3 regions of the Blautia sp. BCRC 81119 genome follow, and region 1 is predicted to be linked to each of the others. Evidence: predicted binding sites of a transcription regulator. Region 1 holds the regulator's gene; each other region holds the start of a gene.
The links. The regulator Rex, encoded in region 1, represses fermentation and respiration genes when NADH is low (regulators of the CRP and FNR family bind a similar motif). The targets are predictions, from matches to a motif close to ATTGTTAANTANTTAACAAT.
Positions count from the first base shown of each region.

Region 2: DMI82_RS03650 (oxidoreductase) is a predicted target of Rex. The motif match lies at 1,099-1,118, and genes of this name have one in related genera.
Region 3: pckA (phosphoenolpyruvate carboxykinase (ATP)) is a predicted target of Rex. The motif match lies at 1,099-1,118, and genes of this name have one in related genera.

Region 1 is NZ_QJHD01000002.1:149,450-155,718, forward strand. It holds gene pdxR (MocR-like pyridoxine biosynthesis transcription factor PdxR) at 1-34, opposite strand, end outside; gene DMI82_RS01745 (pyridoxamine kinase) at 127-993, shown strand; gene abc-f (ribosomal protection-like ABC-F family protein) at 1,024-2,940, opposite strand; gene DMI82_RS01755 (redox-sensing transcriptional repressor Rex) at 3,155-3,802, shown strand; gene DMI82_RS01760 (bifunctional ADP-dependent NAD(P)H-hydrate dehydratase/NAD(P)H-hydrate epimerase) at 3,864-5,381, shown strand; gene alr (alanine racemase) at 5,378-6,269, shown strand, end outside.
Region 2 is NZ_QJHD01000004.1:101,217-107,485, forward strand. It holds gene DMI82_RS03645 (NUDIX hydrolase) at 301-804, opposite strand; gene DMI82_RS03650 (oxidoreductase) at 1,162-3,159, shown strand; gene DMI82_RS03655 (shikimate dehydrogenase) at 3,382-4,260, shown strand; gene aroD (type I 3-dehydroquinate dehydratase) at 4,298-5,059, shown strand; gene DMI82_RS03665 (hypothetical protein) at 5,295-6,269, opposite strand, start outside.
Region 3 is NZ_QJHD01000017.1:44,527-50,795, forward strand. It holds gene DMI82_RS11085 (threonine/serine ThrE exporter family protein) at 1-958, opposite strand, end outside; gene pckA (phosphoenolpyruvate carboxykinase (ATP)) at 1,280-2,884, shown strand; NiCo riboswitch at 3,181-3,310, shown strand; gene DMI82_RS11100 (cation diffusion facilitator family transporter) at 3,512-4,441, shown strand; gene DMI82_RS11105 (hypothetical protein) at 4,747-4,950, shown strand; gene DMI82_RS11110 (rhodanese-like domain-containing protein) at 5,063-5,395, shown strand; gene yfcE (phosphodiesterase) at 5,522-6,064, shown strand; gene DMI82_RS11120 (THUMP domain-containing class I SAM-dependent RNA methyltransferase) at 6,061-6,269, shown strand, end outside.

The DNA of each region.
Region 1 (6,269 bases):
GTTCTTTTTTGTGTTCTGCAGATATATTTAACATAAGTATGATGATTTCCTTCCAAAAATGATTGCGTAAACCTGACAGTTCATTCTATAATATTACAGAAAAAAACTCAAGACTGGAGAATTACCATGAAAAAAATAGCAGTGATCAATGATCTTTCCGGGCTGGGGAAATGTTCACTGACAGCAGCGATCCCGGTGATCTCGGTGATGGGAGTCCAGGCGTGTCCACTTCCCACCGCTGTTTTAAGCAACCAGACCGGTTATGAAAGTTATTTCTGTGAGGATTTCACAGAGCATATGGAACCATATATGGAGCAGTGGAAAAAAAGAGGATTTTTCCCGGATGGGATCTATACAGGATTTCTTTCTGACGATAAGCAGGCAGACAGGATCCTGAAATTTATGGATGCGTTTGCAGGGAAGGATACTCTGATCCTTACAGATCCGGTGATGGGGGATGACGGCGCGGTTTATCCGATCTATACAGAAGAGCTTCGTAGCCGGTTCTGCGAACTGACACGTCGTTCCTATGTGATCACACCGAACCTTACGGAAGCCCTCCTTCTTCTCTACGGAAAAGAAAAAATGGAGGAGATCTGGAAGGAACTGCAAAAGGCATCAGAGGCCCGGCGGATGGAAGAAATCCGGGAGATCGGGTGCGGACTTGCCCGGAAATTTTCACTTCCTGCCGTTGTGATCACCGGAGTGGATCACAGGGAGGAGGGGCAGCCTCTGAAAATGGGGAATCTTGTCCTGGAAAACGGAAACAGCTCCTGGGTATTTGCAGAGAAATCCGGCGGAAGCTATTCCGGGACAGGAGATCTTTTTGCATCCGTGCTCAGTGCAGGGCTGGTAAAAAGATATTCCATGAAAACCTGTGCAGAGCTGGCCGTGGATTTTATCTCGGCATCGATCCGGGATGCGGTGGAGGAAGGAACAGACCGTAACGATGGTGTATGCTTTGAACAGCATCTCGGCATGCTGCTTCCATAAAAACATAAGGGGATAAAAAAGAGCTGACCGTCAGGCCAGCTCTTCCCATTTTTCATAAAGTTCTTCCAGTTCTTCAGCGATGGATGCTTTTTCGCGGCTCAGCTTTGTACATTCCGCTACATTGGTGCAGACATCCGGAAGGACCATGGTTTCGTCGATCTCGCTGTCTCTTGTTTCCAGCTCTTCGATACGGGCTTCGACTTTTTTTAGCTCGGCTTCCCGTTTTCGTTTCTTTGCCTGTTCTTCCTTCATCTGCTGCCAGGAAAGCTTGTTCTCGGAAACCGCTTTTTCTTCTGCAGGTGCCTCCGGAGAAGTGCTTCCCGGTGCATAGGTACTGGTCAGCTCCTCCTTCTTTTCCAGATAGTAATCATAATCACCGATGTAATTTACCACTGCCTGGTTTGTCAGCTCCATGATCCTGGTCGCAGTCTGATTGATAAAGTAACGGTCATGGGATACATAAAGGACTGTACCGGTGTAGCTGACCAGTGCTTCCTCCAGGATCTCCTTGGAGGCAATATCCAGATGGTTGGTAGGCTCGTCAAGGATCAGGAAGTTGGCTTCGGAAAGCATCAGCTTTGCAAGGGAAACACGGCCTCTTTCTCCACCGGAAAGTGCGGAGATCTCCTTGAAAACATCATCTCCGGTAAAGAGAAATGCGGCAAGCATATTTCGGATCTCGGTCTCTGTGAGAGTCGGATAAGTATCGGAGATCTCCTGGAAAATCGTTTTGTCCATATGCAGAACATGATGTTCCTGATCGTAATAACCGATCTGCACCTTGGAACCAAGGGAAAATTTGCCGGCATCTGCCTCAATAAGACCGTTGATGATCTTCAGCATGGTGGTCTTTCCGGTTCCGTTGTTTCCGATCAGTGCCACACGCTCGCCGCGTTTGATATCAAAGGAGATATCGGAGAACAGGGTCTGTCCCGGAAAGGCCTTGGAAAGCGCTTCCACGTGGAGCACATCGTTTCCGCTTAACACCCGTGGTTCCAGCGAGATACGCATCCGGTCCTGGAGCTCAAGAGGTTTTTCAATTCTCTGTACACGGTCCAGCATTTTTTCACGGCTTTCCGCACGTTTGATGGATTTTTCACGGTTAAAGGATTTCAGCTTGGCGATAACGGCTTCCTGATGCTTGATATCCCGCTGCTGATTTAAGTATGCCTTGTACTGTGCGTCACGAAGCTGAGCCTTCTTGAGAGCATAGGCAGAGTAGTTGCCGCTGTATACGCGGGTCTGTCCGGCTTCGATCTCAATGACCTTGGTGACCACCTTATCCAGAAAATAACGGTCATGGGAGACGATAAAAACAGCTCCCGGATAATTCAGAAGATAAGTTTCCAGCCAGGAGATGCTTTCCATATCCAGGTGATTGGTTGGCTCATCCAGAAGCAGGATATCCGGCTTGGAAAGAAGCATCTTGCCCAGCGCCACGCGGGTTTTCTGACCGCCGGAAAGAGTTTCAATCTGCTTGTCATAATCTTCCTCCGTGAAGCCGAGACCCTTTAAGACACCGGTCAGCTCACTTTTGTAAGCGTATCCGTTCTCCAGCTCAAACTGATGGGTCAGGCGGGTATAGGTTTCCATCAGACGGTTCAGCTCATCACCGGTCACCGTGTTCATTTCCTGTTCCATATTGCGGATACGGCGTTCCATATCGATGATGTGCTGCTTGGTGGTAAGAAGCTCTTCGTAGATGGTATGATGTCCGTGGATATCCTGGTACTGGGCAAGATAGCCGATATTTTTATCCCGGGCAAGCACCACGGTACCGGAATCAGCAGAAAGCTCCTGCATGATGATACGCAGCAGTGTGGTCTTTCCTGCACCGTTGCAGCCGATCAGAGCAGCCTTTTCACGGTCTTCAATGTGAAAGGATGCATCATTTAAAATTACTTTTTCGCCAAAGGCCTTGCATATATTCTGACATGATAAAATCATAAAAACTGTCCTCCTGTATAAAGAATCACCCCTGTTTATGTCTGAACAGGGAAAAATCCTCCACCTATTATAACGGAAACTGCCGGGATTTCAAAGAAAAAATCAATTATTAGAAAAAATATAAAGAAATTTGTACAGAATAGACAACTTTAATTGACAGGAAAATGTCAATTCGTTATAATTAACCTAGTGTAAGGTAAGGAGGAAAACTATCGTGGAGACAAAACAAATCTCGAAAGCGGTGATTAAGCGTCTGCCACGCTATTACCGCTACTTAGGAGAGCTGATGGAAGATAATGTAGAACGTATTTCTTCCAATGAATTAAGTAAGAAGATGCATACCACAGCTTCTCAGATCCGTCAGGATCTTAATAATTTTGGCGGTTTTGGGCAGCAGGGGTATGGCTATAATGTACACTATCTTTATACAGAGATCGGTAAGATCCTGGGACTGGATACCGTTCATCCGATGATCATCCTGGGTGCCGGTAATCTGGGACAGGCACTTGCCAATTATGTGGATTTTGAGAAGCGCGGGTTCAGGCTGGTTGGTATCTTTGACGTAAATCCTGTGCTTGAGGGCATCGCAGTCCGTGGACTTGAGATCCAAATGCTCAGTGAGCTTCCGTTTTTCCTGAGAGAGAATAACGTGGAGATCGCGATTCTGACACTTCCCAAGAATAAAGCCAAGGAAATGGCGGATATCCTGGTGGAGAACGGGATCAAGGCAATCTGGAATTTTGCACATCTCGATCTTGAGACACCGGATGATGTGATCGTAGAGAACGTTCATCTTTCCGAGAGTCTGATGACACTGTCTTATAATCTCAGTAAATACAGGCAGGAACATGTGGATAAGTAAGAATTGTTAAGCTGCCGGAAACGGCAGCTTTCTCTATGACAGAGGGGAGGCAGAAGACAGAATGAAGAAGCTTGTTACCTGCAAAGAAATGAAGGATCTGGACTCCACAACGATCCGTGAGATCGGAGTTCCCTCCGAGGTTCTGATGGAGCGGGCAGCACTGAAGGTGGTAGAGGAAACAGAAAAGTATCTCCAGAAGGACGAAAGGATCCTGGTAGTCTGCGGAAGCGGAAATAATGGCGGTGACGGTATCGCTGTTGCCAGATTGTTCCATCTGAAGGGGATCCGGGTAGAGTTTTATATGGTCGGAAACAAAGATAAAATGACCAGAGAGACTGCTCTTCAGTATAAGATCGCTTCCGGTTATCGTGTCCCGGAGGTGAATAACCCGCAGTGGAGTGAATATACTACTATAGTAGATGCCGTGTTTGGGGTAGGCCTGACGCGTCCGATCGAGGGGCATTATGCTGATATCATCCATGAGATGAACAGTGCGAGGGCCAAAAAGATCGCAGTTGACATCCCGTCAGGAGTGAACGGAGATACTGGCCTGGAAATGGGAATTGCCTTCAGCGCCGATCTGACTGTCACATTTGCCTACCGGAAAAGAGGTCTTTGCTTTTATCCGGGAAGACTGTATGCAGGAAGGATCGTTACCGCCGATATCGGGATCTATGAGCAAGAAGCTGTGACTGCATCTGCCGCCTGTCTGGAAAATAAAGATCTGAAGCTGTTTCCGGAACGTGATCCCGGCGGAAACAAGGGTACCTTCGGAAAAGTGCTCTTTGTGACCGGAAGTGAGGGAATGTGCGGAGCCGCTTATTTAAGCGCCAGTGCAGCACTTCGTGCCGGTGCGGGAATGGTAAAGATCCAGACTGTGGAAGCCAACAGGATCCCACTGCAGATACTCCTTCCGGAGGCTATGGTCTGCAGCCGCTTTGATCAGGAATCCAATGAACAGCTTCTATCCTGGTGTGATGTGATCGTGATCGGACCGGGACTTGGAACATCAGTGGCCAGCCGTGAGAGAGAACAGTGGTTTCTCACGGCGGCTGCCCGGGAGAAAAAGCCGCTGATCCTGGATGCGGACGGCCTGAACCTTCTGGCTGCACATCCACAGTGGTATCAGTATCTGGGAGAGCATGTAGTCCTGACACCGCATATCGGAGAAATGAGCCGGCTCAGTGGCAGAACGATCCAGGAGATCCAGCATGAGATCGCAGATATTGCACTGAAATGTGCTGCGGAAACAGGCTCTGTGTGCGTATTGAAGGATGCATGTACGGTGATCGCAGATGAGAAAAGCCAGATGTATCTGAATCTTTCCGGTAATTCCGGAATGGCAACTGCAGGAAGCGGAGATGTGCTTTCCGGGATCCTGGCAGCAGTGTTATGTATGTATCTGAAAACGGAGGAACAGCCTCCCATGGTTTTAAAGGCCGCGTTAGGTGTTTATCTTCACGGACTTTGCGGTGATCTTGCAGCCGCTGAAAAAGGAAAGCGCAGTATGCTGGCAGGAGATATCATAGAATATCTGCCCAAGGCATTAGCTATAGGTGAAGAGGAGTCGGAATTATGAAAAAATACGAGAGAGTAAAAGCACTGGTATCACTGGATGCCATTGCCCACAATTTTGAGGAAATGCATAAAAATGTCAAAGAAGGGACAAAGATCATCGCTGTGATCAAGGCGGACGGTTATGGCCATGGTGCCAGAGCTATTGCCCGTCTGATCCAGGACTATGACTATATCTGGGGATTTGCAACAGCTACTGCAGAGGAGGCACTGGAACTTCGGCATGCAGGGATCACCAAGCCTGTCCTGATCCTTGGCCTTGTATTTGAGGAATATTATGAGGAACTTGCAGCCAATGATATCCGAATCACCATATCGGATCTTAATACAGCGGCAGAATATGCAAAAGCAGGTGCACGCATTGGAAAAAATGTACATATTCATCTGGCTCTGGATACGGGAATGACAAGGATCGGATATGCGGATATTCCGGAAAATGCGATAAAGATCGAAAAAATCTCAAAAATCCCGAATCTGGTGATCGAGGGAATGTTTACCCATTTTGCCAGGGCGGATGAGACCGACCGTTCTCCTGCACTGGTGCAGCTGGACCGTTATCTCCGTTTTGCAGAGCTTCTGGAAAAAAGAGGTGTTCATATTCCGGTACGTCACTGCTCCAACAGTGCAGGTATCATCCGTGTTCCGGAAGCAAATCTCAATGTCGTTCGTGCTGGCATCACCATTTACGGTATTTATCCGTCAGAGGAGGTAGAACGTGATATTGTGAAGCTGACACCTGCAATGGAGCTGAAAAGTCATGTATCCTATGTGAAAAATGTGGAACGTGGAACAGCGGTAAGCTATGGAGGAACGTTTGTTACAGAACGCTTTACCAGAATGGCAACGATCCCCGTAGGTTATGCAGATGGCTATCCGAGACAGCTTTCCAATA
Region 2 (6,269 bases), on a different contig from region 1:
TTTTAATTACTGCTATATTCTTCCCGATCGATCTATAGCACTCTCAGAAATTACTGCATCAAGTTCAGCTGTGCAAAACATAATTTGATGCGTCAGATGTTCTCGACGTACGTAATATTCGATAAGCCGGACTCTGTTCATCCGGCTTATAATTTCCCTACGTTAAATTTTACTATCTGAGCCTCTTAATGTCAATACAATTCTTCGAAAATAAGGCAAAAAACAACGTTAATCGAAATATAAATCCACAGAAAACAACATCTATTTCCACATCAGGATAAAAATCATTCAAAAATCTGCTCAGAACTCAAACACCTTCTTAATACTGTCATAATGTAGGAATTTTCCCTCTGCGGCAAACGCCCGGATCTGCTCCAGGGTTGCAAACATATATCCGTCTGTCTCTTCTGTCTGAAGCTTCAGATCCTTATCCTCCACATCCATGACAAAACGGTACACATCCACAAAGTAATTATCTCCTTCCCCCGGGTTCTCTCTTTTATATGTAAAAAGGTATCCGCCCTCTGCCTCACTGGCGTCCAGTCCGGTCTCCTCTTTCACCTCACGGAGTACTGCATCACGGGAAGCCTCTCCTGCCTGGGCTGCACCGCCGGAAACCTCCCACCAGCCCGGAGCCCAGGCCTTTGTCATCACACGTTTAGTAATAAGAAAGGTCTTGTCCGGTCTTGCTACCACGCCCAAAACTGTCAGATGATACTCTCCATCCTTTAAACACCAGTCATTGCGCTTCATAGTTCGTCCTGTCGGTTTCTTATCTGCATCGTAAATATCCCAGAATTCCATTTTATCTATCTCCTGTCTTTTTACAGAACGCGGAAATACAGTCTTACATTTGATCCGTTTCAGCCTGCCCGTTTCTCCGTTTTCTGTATCTTTTTTATTTGTTATGATAACACGTTAAAATCATATATGTAAACCCCTGGATCCGATACCATTTTCCAGTTAGCGTTACCGTTCTACATCTGTTTTTTTCACATTATAAACATGCAAGTACCTGCAGCCTGAAAGATGATACACAAAAATCTATAGATTATTTTTATTATATCGCTCGTATTATGAATTAGTTTTATAGATTATTTTGTTATATAATTAACACAAACAAACGATTCTATTTAAAATAACCAGGGAGGTTTTTTTCAGATGAAGAATGATTATCCGCATATTTTTTCCCCATTAACCGTTAAAAATATGACTATCAAGAACCGTATTGTTATGATGCCGATGGGCACCAACTACGGTGAACAGAACGGCGAAATGAGTTTTCTTCATATCAATTATTATGAGCAGCGTGCGAAGGGTGGCACAGGTCTCATCATCGTAGAGAACGCAAGCATCGATTCCCCGCAAGGCTCCAACGGAACCACACAGCTGCGCATCGACCATGACAACTATCTGCCACGTCTTTTCAAATTCTGTGAAAATATTCATAGATACGGAACAAAGATCGCGATCCAGATCAACCATGCCGGAGCTTCCGCTGTTTCTTCCAGGATCAACATGCAGCCGGTTTCCGCATCTGACGTTCCATCCAAAGAAGGCGGCGAGATCCCGCGACCTCTTTCCAAAGACGAGATCCTTCACATCGTAAAAAAATACGGTGAGGCTGCAAAACGTGCACAGACAGCTGGCTTTGACGCGGTAGAGATCCATGCAGGACACTCCTATCTGATCAGTCAGTTCCTCTCCCCGATCACAAACAAGCGTACCGACGAGTTCGGCGGATCTGTTGAGAACCGTACCCGTTTCTGCCGTATGGTCATCGATGAGGTAAGGAAACAGGTAGGACCTTTCTTCCCGATCATGCTCCGTCTCAGTGCGGATGAGCTGATGGAAGGCGGAAATACACTGGAGGATACTCTGGAATACCTGGATTATCTTCAGGAAGAGGTTGATATCTTTGATGTTTCCTGCGGACTTAACGGTTCCATCCAGTACCAGATCGATGCAAATTATCTCCCGGACGGATGGCGTTCCTACATGGCAAAGGCCGTAAGAGAAAAATTCAACAAGCCATGTATCTCCATGGGTAATGTCCGTGACCCGAAGGTTGCTGAGCGTATCCTGGCTGACGGTGATGCAGACTTGATCGGTATGGGCCGTGGTCTGATCGCAGACCCTGCATGGGTAAACAAGGTTGCCACAGGTCATGAGTGTGACCTCCGCAAATGTATCTCCTGTAACGTTGGCTGTGCCGGAAACCGTATCGGTGTAAACCGTCCGATCCGCTGTACTGTAAACCCATCTGTTCTTGAGGGCGATGTATATAAGAAAAAACATGTAAATAAAAACTGCAACGTAGTCGTTATCGGCGGCGGCACTGCCGGACTGGAAGCTGCCTGTACAGCCGCAGAGGTTGGATGCAATACCTTCCTTCTGGAAAAAGGCAATGAGCTTGGCGGACTTGCATCTCTGATCTCAAAGATCCCTGCAAAGAACCGTCTTGCTGATTTCCCGCACTATCTCATGCATCGTGCTGAACAGCTTGATAATCTTTACATCTTCAAAAACACAGAAGGAACACCGGAAAACATCCGCAAGTTCCATCCGAATATCATCGTAAGCTCCACCGGCTCCGCTCCGCTTCTGCCTCCGATCGCAGGACTGAAGGATCGTATTGACAACGAGAAACATAATATTTATTCTATTCTTGGTATGATCAGCCACATTAATGATTTTCCGAAGGATCTGGAAGGCAAAAAGGTTGTTGTTGTAGGCGGCGGTGCTGTAGGTCTTGATGTTGTGGAATTCTTTGCTGACAGAAACGCAGACATCTCTATCGTTGAGATGATGGATCAGATCGGACGTGATCTTGACCCGGTAAGCAAAAATGACACAAAGACCATGATGAAAAAACACAATGTACATCAGCTTACAAAAACTGCTCTCCTTGAGGTTAAGGATTCTTCCTTCCTTGTCAGGGGCGACGGTGAGCCTTATGAGCTTCCATTTGAGTACGGCTTCGTATGTCTCGGAATGAGAGCTCAGGGACAGCTTTACCAGAACCTCACAGAGGAATTTTCTTCTGAGGATGTTGAGATCATGAACATCGGCGACAGCCAGAGAGCAAGACGAATCATTGACGGTACCCAGGAAGGACGCAATATCCTTACCATTCTTGAGCAGAAGGGATACCTTTAATATTTTTCCGCTATACCCTTTCCGGGAATATTTCAATCCTTCTACCGGAAAGTGTATATAGATCTGTTACAGTTCACTCGGTGATCCGTAACATAGTTTTTCCACGTCTTCCTCCCCCGCAGCCGTCCGGAGAATGTCCGCAACTTCTTCAGATCTATGTGGCGGGAGGTTTAAAAAAGACAAATCTTCATCCAGATTTTACCAATGAGAGGAGTTATTACCATGTCAGAAAGAATCACAGGACATACCGAACTGATTGGTCTTATGGCATATCCGATCCGCCACTCCAGCTCTCCTGCCATGCAGAATGAAGCTTTTGCAAAGCTTGGCTATGATTATGCATATCTTGCATTTGAGATTGGTGCAGACGAGATCGAGGATGCTGTAAAGGCCATCCGTACTCTGAAAATGAGAGGTTCCAACGTTTCCATGCCGAACAAAACTCTGGTAGGCCAGTACCTTGACGAGCTTTCACCGGCAGCAGAAATGTGCGGCGCTGTAAACACCATCGTTAATGATCATGGTCATCTTACAGGCCATATCACAGACGGTATCGGATTTATGGCAGCACTGAAAGACAATAACATCAACGCCATCGGAAAGAAAATGACCATCGTAGGTGCAGGTGGTGCCGCAACTGCTATCGAGATCCAGGCAGCACTTGACGGTGTAGGCGAGATCGTGATCTTCAACCGCAAAGATGAATTCTGGGACCGTGCAGTATCTACGGTAGAAAAGATCAACACCAGAACTTCAAGCCATGCTGTTCTCTATGATCTGGCAGATCTTGACCAGCTGAAAACAGAAATGGCTGACAGTTATATTTTCGTAAATGCGACAGGTGTTGGAATGAAACCACTGGAAGGTCAGTCCGTTGTTCCGGACAAGTCTTACTTCCGCCCGGAGCTTATCGTTGTTGACGTGCCTTACTCCCCTCTTAAAACTGCTATGCGTTCTATGGCAAAGGAAGTTGGCTGCAAGACAATGAACGGCCTTGGCATGATGCTTTTCCAAGGCTCCGCTGCATTTGAACTGTGGACCGGCGAACCGATGCCGATCGAACATATGAAAGAGATTCTTAACATCAGATACGACGACTAAACTGCTATCTGTTCCTGTCGTATCAGAAAGGACCATTATGAAAACAGTTCAGGTAAGAAATATCACACTCGGAGAGGGAAGACCGAAGATCTGTGTCCCGATCGTGGGACAGACAAAGGATGATATCCTCCTTGAGGCAGGGACCTTCGCAAGGATACCCGTAGACGTTGTGGAATGGCGTGTTGACTGGTTTGAGGACGTTTTTGACACAGACAAGGTTCTGGATGTGGCAAAAGATCTCCAGACCGTTTTAAAGGACACTCCGATCCTCTTCACCTTCCGTACGGCAAAGGAAGGCGGAGAAAAAGCAATCTCCAATAAAGATTACAAAGCTCTTAACATGGCCGTTGCAAAGAGCGGCTATGTAGATCTCATTGATGTAGAAGCCTTCACAGGTGAGGAGATCGTAAAAAGCATGATCCAGGAAGCACACAGCTATGGCGTAAAGGTCATCGCTTCCAACCATGATTTTGACGCAACTCCTGCGAAGGATGAGATCGTGCGCCGTCTCTGCATGATGCAGGACTATGGCGCAGATATCCCCAAAATGGCTGTTATGCCAAGAAACAAACAGGACGTGCTTACACTCTTAAGTGCCACTCTGGAAATGTCCGAGCAGTTCGCCGACCGCCCGATCATTACCATGTCCATGGCAGGTACCGGTGTTGTCAGCCGTCTTACAGGCGAGACTTTTGGTTCCGCCCTTACCTTCGGTGCAGCTACAAAAGCTTCCGCACCGGGACAGATCAATGTCAACGAGCTTGAACAGGTTCTTGACATTATCCACAAAAGCCTGTGATCCTGTGACCTCCCATAAAAAGGATCTACAGTAGATTTTTGTAACAGAACGCGAATTATAAACCAATTTTTAAACCCAATTGATGTAACAAATTTTTGCAATTTTAATCCCATAATAGCAAATCTATTAAAATAATAATTAAAAACAACAAATCTCATGACAAAAAAAGAAGTGTGCTGACCCATCCAGCACACTTCTTCTTTTTCTGTTTTTTATATCTTTGTTATTCCTCTGATCAATTTTTATCCTCGATGGCATTCTCCTCTTTCTTTCTGGGATCCCAGTTTGAAAGGAAGATATTCAGACCGAAGCCTACAGCCAGGGCCCATGCGGATGCCCATGCAGTTCCCTGGGTTGCAAGCACAGCTGCCATAACACCTGCGATCATCTTGTCACGGTCTGTTCTGCAGTAATCCATACCGATCCTTGCACAGACAAAGGCCTGGAACATCAGAGTAATGGAGGAACCGACTCCGAAGATCGGACGGAAGAAGCTTACAACCGGAATGATCAGCACACTTAAAAACGTTGCAATACGGAAGGATGCCATACCGCCGATCAGAGACTTCATAGCTTTCTTTCCCTCCTTGTAACGGATGGAAACAGATACTGTCATTCCAACCCATAACGGACCGGAAAGCGGCGGAAACGGCGCAATGACGGAAAGGATCAGGTTCCTGATGCCGCTGACCAGGTTGGAACGGCTGGAATTGAAATCAATATACTCATCGTTTCTGGACTGACGTGCCTCTGTAACCAGTGTCTCTGTGGTAACAAAATCACCAAATGCGATAACATAGCATACAAGTGCCAGAGGAAGCGCTTTGACAAACATGGAGACCGGCGGGATTCCCACACCAAAGATACTTACCTGTGAGATGATCTCTTTGAACTGCGGGATCTTGATAAAGGTTCCCAGCTCCAAACCAGGCGCATCCAGTTCTCCTACAAGAAGACCTACCACCATGGCGATCAGATACGGGAAAAGGTTTCCATACCTGGCAACAAGATCCAGGAATTTGTTGTTCTTTCTCTTCTCCTGATATTTATCTGAAAAGCTGATCAGGATCAGAAGGCCTACACCGGCAACGATCGCCAGCGGATACTTATGCATGTTGCCGCCCTCTCCCAGCTGTCCTGCCATAACCGTCACCGGCGCAGCAAGAAGGATACCACCCTTAACAGAATTTGGTACTGCATGGACAAATTT
Region 3 (6,269 bases), on a different contig from region 1:
TGAACATGACCGAAAAGCCGAATACCCCGCAGAAGCTTGCCAGAAGCCGGAACAGGATCCTCTGAGCTGCCGAAAGCTCCAGAGGCAGGAAATCCACAGGCTTCAGATGAAGAAGCAGTGCCATCAGCCAGGCAGAGACAGCAGCCACCATTACAACAATAATGGCGTAGGCCAGTCGTTCCAGACCGGAACGCATATCCAGCTTGGCAAGGTCGATCCCGCTTGTGATAAACGGAAAGCCCGGAATGATAAACAGCATGGAACAGATGTACCCGGCCTCATGCTGGACGGAAATGTGGAACAGAAGCTCTGCCAGCTTCAGGAAGCCTGCATATACAAGACAGGCGGAGGAAACAGAAACTGCAATGCACATAAACAGAGTAAAATGATGCTTGCCAAGCTTGCAGCGGATGGCGTTTCCGATGCCTGCGCCTGCAAAAGCCAGGATCATTTCCAGCGGGCCACCGCCCAGAAGAAAAGTAAATGCACCACAGGCCAGTGCAGAAGCCAGTCCCAGGGCGGCAGGGGAATAAAGCCCGTGGATCCGCTCGATCTCATCTAACTGACTGTGCAGTGCTTCACCGCTCATATGGATACCCTCCGCAGGAAAATCACTGACAAAATGTTCCAGCCTGTTCAGTCTGGAAGTATTTACGCCGGTGGTAGTCAGACTAAGTGCATGGGAAAAACTGCTCTCACCGTCAAAGCAGGTGTAGCTTATAGACATCAGTCCGATATCTGCGGAACAGGTGATACCAAGTGCTTCTGACAATGTATTCATGGAACTCCGTACCCGCCAGGCACCGGTCCCACAGGAGAGAAGCATCATGCCTGTACGGCCGATCAGGGAAGCTTTTTCGGAAAGAGAAGCTTCGGTAATGGGCTGGCTGTTCTTGGTACTTACGTAGTTGTGCCAAGGGATTTCCATATGATTACGTTTGATCAGAATATCTGACATAGAAATCACTTCTTTCTATATATTAAAATCATATAGTTACTATTATAAATATATATAATAACTATAATCAGATATATTGTAGCCATTATTCTGAAAAAGTCAAGTATAGATGGAGTAAAATCTGACAGTACCAAAACGTCACTGTTAAAGATTTATCATTTTTTTGCGGAAAATGAATTTTTTTGGTTGCTTTTACGTACAATTTATGTATAATTGTGGATAGGGATGTTGGAATGACCAATTCCTATGGCAGGATGACAAAAACCTGCAGCAGTAGGTGGCTATCATAATTACTATTAAAGAAGAGAGGTAAATGTTAAGATGGCAAAAATCGATTTAACAAAGTATGGTATTACCGGAACAACTGAGATCGTGTACAATCCTTCCTACGAGACATTATTTGAGGAAGAGACCAAACCGGAGCTTGAAGGATTTGAGAAGGGTCAGGTCAGTGAGCTTGGTGCTGTCAATGTAATGACAGGTATCTACACAGGACGTTCCCCTAAAGACAAATATATCGTTATGGATGAGAACTCCAAGGACACAGTTTGGTGGACATCCGATGAGTACAAGAACGATAACCATCCGGCAACTCAGGAAGCATGGAATGCAGTTAAAGATCTTGCCAAGAAGGAGCTTTCCAACAAGAAACTTTTCGTAGTAGATGCATTCTGCGGAGCTAACAAAGACACACGTATGGCTATCCGTTTCATCGTTGAGGTTGCATGGCAGGCACACTTCGTAACAAACATGTTCATTCAGCCGACAGCTGAGGAGCTTGAGAACTTTGAGCCGGATTTCGTTGTTTACAACGCATCCAAGGCTAAAGTTGAGAACTACAAAGAATTAGGACTTAACTCTGAGACAGCTGTAATGTTCAACATTACAAGCCGTGAGCAGGTTATCGTTAATACATGGTACGGCGGAGAGATGAAGAAAGGTATGTTCTCCATGATGAACTACTATCTGCCGCTGAAGGGCATCGCTTCCATGCACTGCTCTGCAAACACAGACCTTAACGGAGAGAACACAGCAATCTTCTTCGGTCTTTCCGGAACAGGTAAGACAACACTTTCCACAGATCCTAAGCGTCTTCTGATCGGTGATGACGAGCATGGCTGGGATGACAACGGAGTATTCAACTTCGAGGGTGGATGCTACGCTAAGGTTATCAACCTTGACAAAGAGTCTGAGCCGGACATCTACAATGCGATCAAGAGAAACGCTCTTCTTGAGAACGTAACACTTGATGCTGAGGGCAAGATCGACTTCGCTGACAAGAGCGTAACAGAGAACACACGTGTTTCTTATCCGATCAACCACATCGAGAACATTGTTCGCCCTGTATCTTCTGCACCGGCAGCGAAAGAGGTTATCTTCCTGTCCGCAGATGCATTCGGCGTACTTCCTCCAGTATCTATCCTGACACCGGAGCAGACACAGTACTACTTCCTTTCCGGATTCACAGCTAAGCTTGCTGGTACAGAGCGTGGAATCACAGAGCCTACTCCTACATTCTCCGCATGCTTCGGACAGGCATTCCTTGAGCTTCATCCGACAAAATATGCTGAGGAGCTCGTTAAGAGAATGGAGAAGAGTGGTGCGAAAGCATACCTCGTTAACACAGGATGGAATGGAACTGGAAAACGTATCTCCATCAAAGATACTCGTGGTATCATCGATGCTATCCTTGACGGATCTATCCTTAAAGCTCCGACAAAGAAGATCCCATTCTTCAACTTCGAGGTTCCGACAGAGCTTCCGGGCGTAGATCCTGCAATCCTTGACCCACGTGACACATATGCAGATGCTGCAGAGTGGGAGACAAAGGCTAAAGATCTTGCTGCAAGATTCGTTAAGAACTTTGCTAAATATGAAGGAAATGCAGCTGGTAAAGCACTCGTTGCAGCTGGCCCGCAGGCATAATCAGTCATTCCAACTGAATACAGATCGTAGACTTAACCGGGAGCGGATTTATCCGCTCCCGGTTTTTTGACAAACAACTGAGGATTTATTATTTGATATAGAACTGTGCAGTGCGAAGCATGTTTCCAGACATGGAATAAACAGAAAGTTGAAGATATCTACCTGTAAAATAAAAAACTTTGGCTTGACTAACAAAGGACATATGGTGTATCCTTTCTGAGAAGTTAAGCGGGAGACCAGTAAGACTGTAAAAATTCTCTTTGCACTGCATTACATTCGAACAGGATGCGAGATCAACAGTACAAACTGAGCAGGCGATGCTTTTCGGAATCGAAAATATTAATCCGAAGGCATGGGGCCGGGCCGCAGGAAGCGGCAGCGGATATGGAATGTGACTTTGCTTTCAGACATATCTGCGGGACAGTGTATGTTTCGCAGGTATGTCTTTTTTACTGCAAAAATATGGATGGTACAGATGGTAGAAGTTGAGGTATCCATATATATAAAAGAAAGAACACCGGCGGAAAATCGCACTGCAGCGAGTAGTGAAGGAACCGCCGGTTTTTTCACGGAAAATGTTGTGCCATAAGAAGAACCTGATCATATATTTAAAAGGAGGTCCTGTTTATGGAACACACAGAAAACAAAACAATTATACATGATACAGAAAAAACAGCTTCATGGGAACAGCAGACAGCAATGAAGGTATCCGGGATCAGTATTCTGGTAAACCTTTTATTATCTGTATTTAAACTGATCGCAGGTATTGTGGCACATTCAGGAGCGATGATCTCGGATGCCATTCATTCTGCATCAGATGTGGGAAGCACCTTCATCGTAATTATCGGTGTCCGTCTTTCTACAAAGAAATCGGACAAAGAGCACCAGTACGGACATGAAAGAATGGAGTGTGTTTCTTCCATTGTCCTTGCAGGAATGCTGCTTGTCACTGGTCTCGGGATCGGAATTACCGGTGCCCGTGATATCGTAAAAAGCACATCCGGCGGAACCATTGCCATTCCGGGAACACTTGCACTGATTGCAGCAGTGGTATCCATTGTGGTAAAAGAGTGGATGTTCTGGTATACAAGAGGTGCTGCAAAGAAGATCAATTCAGGAGCCCTGATGGCAGATGCATGGCACCATCGTTCAGATGCACTTTCCTCTATCGGAGCGTTTGTCGGTATTTTAGGTGCAAGACTGGGATACCCGATCCTGGACCCGATCGCCAGTATCGTGATCTGCGTTATGATCGCCAAGGCATCGATCGACATTTTCAGGGATGCCATTGATAAGATGGTAGATCATTCCTGTGATGCAAAAACTGAGGAATCCATGAAGAGAGAGATCCTCAAGGTACCGGGCGTCAGAAGAGTAGACCTTCTTAAAACCCGTCTTTTCGGATCTAAGATGTATGTGGATATCGAGATCGCAGCAGATGGAAGTATTTCCCTTTTTGATGCACATGATATTGCGGAAAATGTACATCATACGATCGAGAATAAATTCAAAGATGTAAAGCACTGTATGGTGCATGTAAATCCGATCAACGGATAAAAAAACAAGCTGCCGGAGCGACTGTGATCGTCATCCGGCGGCTTGTTTTTGTATAGAGAAACACCCGGTAGGGGAGCTACCGGGTGTTTCGAGGGGAGTATAAATAATTAAATAAGGGGTTATGTAAAAAAAATTTTTGAAGGGTAAATTCTTTTTACAAGAATGATTATAATATAAACTGGAAAAAAAAGCAATATGATTTTGGCGAATAATCTCCAAACTTTTTGGGATACTATTTCCTGTAATAAAAAGCGGCAGAAAGCTTGGGAAAGCCGTAAAATCAACTTCATCAGGAGGTAATTCAAATGGCGAAAAATTACGAAACAGACAGAAATGAGTCTAATTATGCAGGAAAAAATCACGGGGAAAGTGCTTCCAGAAACTGCGGGAAAAACAGCTCTAAGAACAGTTCGGGAAATTCTTCCAGAAACAGTTCCAAAAGCAGCTACGGAAACAAAATTTCCGATGAATATGATTCTGAGAAGGACAGAGGCTCTGACAGATATTAAAGGATAAGAAAAGCGGGAAAAGTCAGAGATGGCTTTTCCCGCTTAAATACATATAAGGGAACATTCACCCGGAAGCTTCCATATAATATACCAAAAAGAGGAGATTTTTTCCATGTTTCAGATCGAAACTATCTCTGCAAAAATGCTGGATTATTATGTGGAGCGCAGCGACGCTGTTATCATAGATCTCCGGGATTCTGCCGCCTACAGAAGGGGACATGTCCGGAACGCGGTAAATATTCCATACAGAGAGCTGGAGGAATATCTTGAGAAAAAACAGGATCAGAAATATCGTTTTCCCAAAGATAAGCTGCTGATATTTTACTGCGACCGCGGCGGCGCCAGCATGCAGGCTGCCCGGAGCCTGGCAAGACAGGGCTGTCGTACCAGGTCCGTGATTGGTGGATTTGCAGCCTACAGAGGGAGAAATCTTGTGCGCGGATAAAAAAAACGGACAATATCAAATCAGATTGCGAATGCATATCTGTAACAAATCTTGTATTTTAAAGGAAATCATGATAATGTAAAGAACAGAGATAAAAACCAATACAAATTACAAGGAGAAAAGCTTATGAAATATATGTTTGCGTCCGATGTACATGGTTCGGCATATTACTGCCGGAAAATGCTGGAAGCATATGACAAGGAGAAGGCGGAGAGACTGGTGCTTCTGGGAGATCTGCTTTATCACGGACCAAGAAATGACCTTCCGAAGGAATACGCACCAAAGGAAGTCATCCGCCTTTTAAATGAGAGAAAAAACCAGATCTATGCAGTACGCGGAAACTGTGAGGCAGAGGTGGATCAGATGGTCCTGGACTTCCCGGTTATGGCAGATTACTGTATCCTTGCCATCGAAGGAAAAACGATGTACGCCACACACGGTCATATCTATAATAAGGATAATCTTCCGCCGATGATGGACGGAGACATTCTGATCCACGGTCATACACATGTGCTGAAGGCAGAAAATATGGGGAATTATATCCTTCTGAACCCAGGTTCCGTATCCATTCCAAAGGAAGGTAACCCGCCGACCTATGCAATTCTTGAGAACGGAATTTTTACCATTAAAGATTTTGAAGGAAATACAGTACGGGAGATCACTTTATGAATCTGTGGGAATTAACGGCGCCCTGTCATTTTGGAACAGAGGCGGTGCTGAAGCGTGAAATACTGGATCTTGGCTATGAAGTGACCAGGGTGGAAGACGGAAGAGTAACCTTTGAGGCTGATGCCCAGGGTGTGGCAGACGCCAATCTATTCCTTCGTACCACAGAACGTGTGCTTCTGAAAGTAGGCGAAGTAAAGGCCGAGAC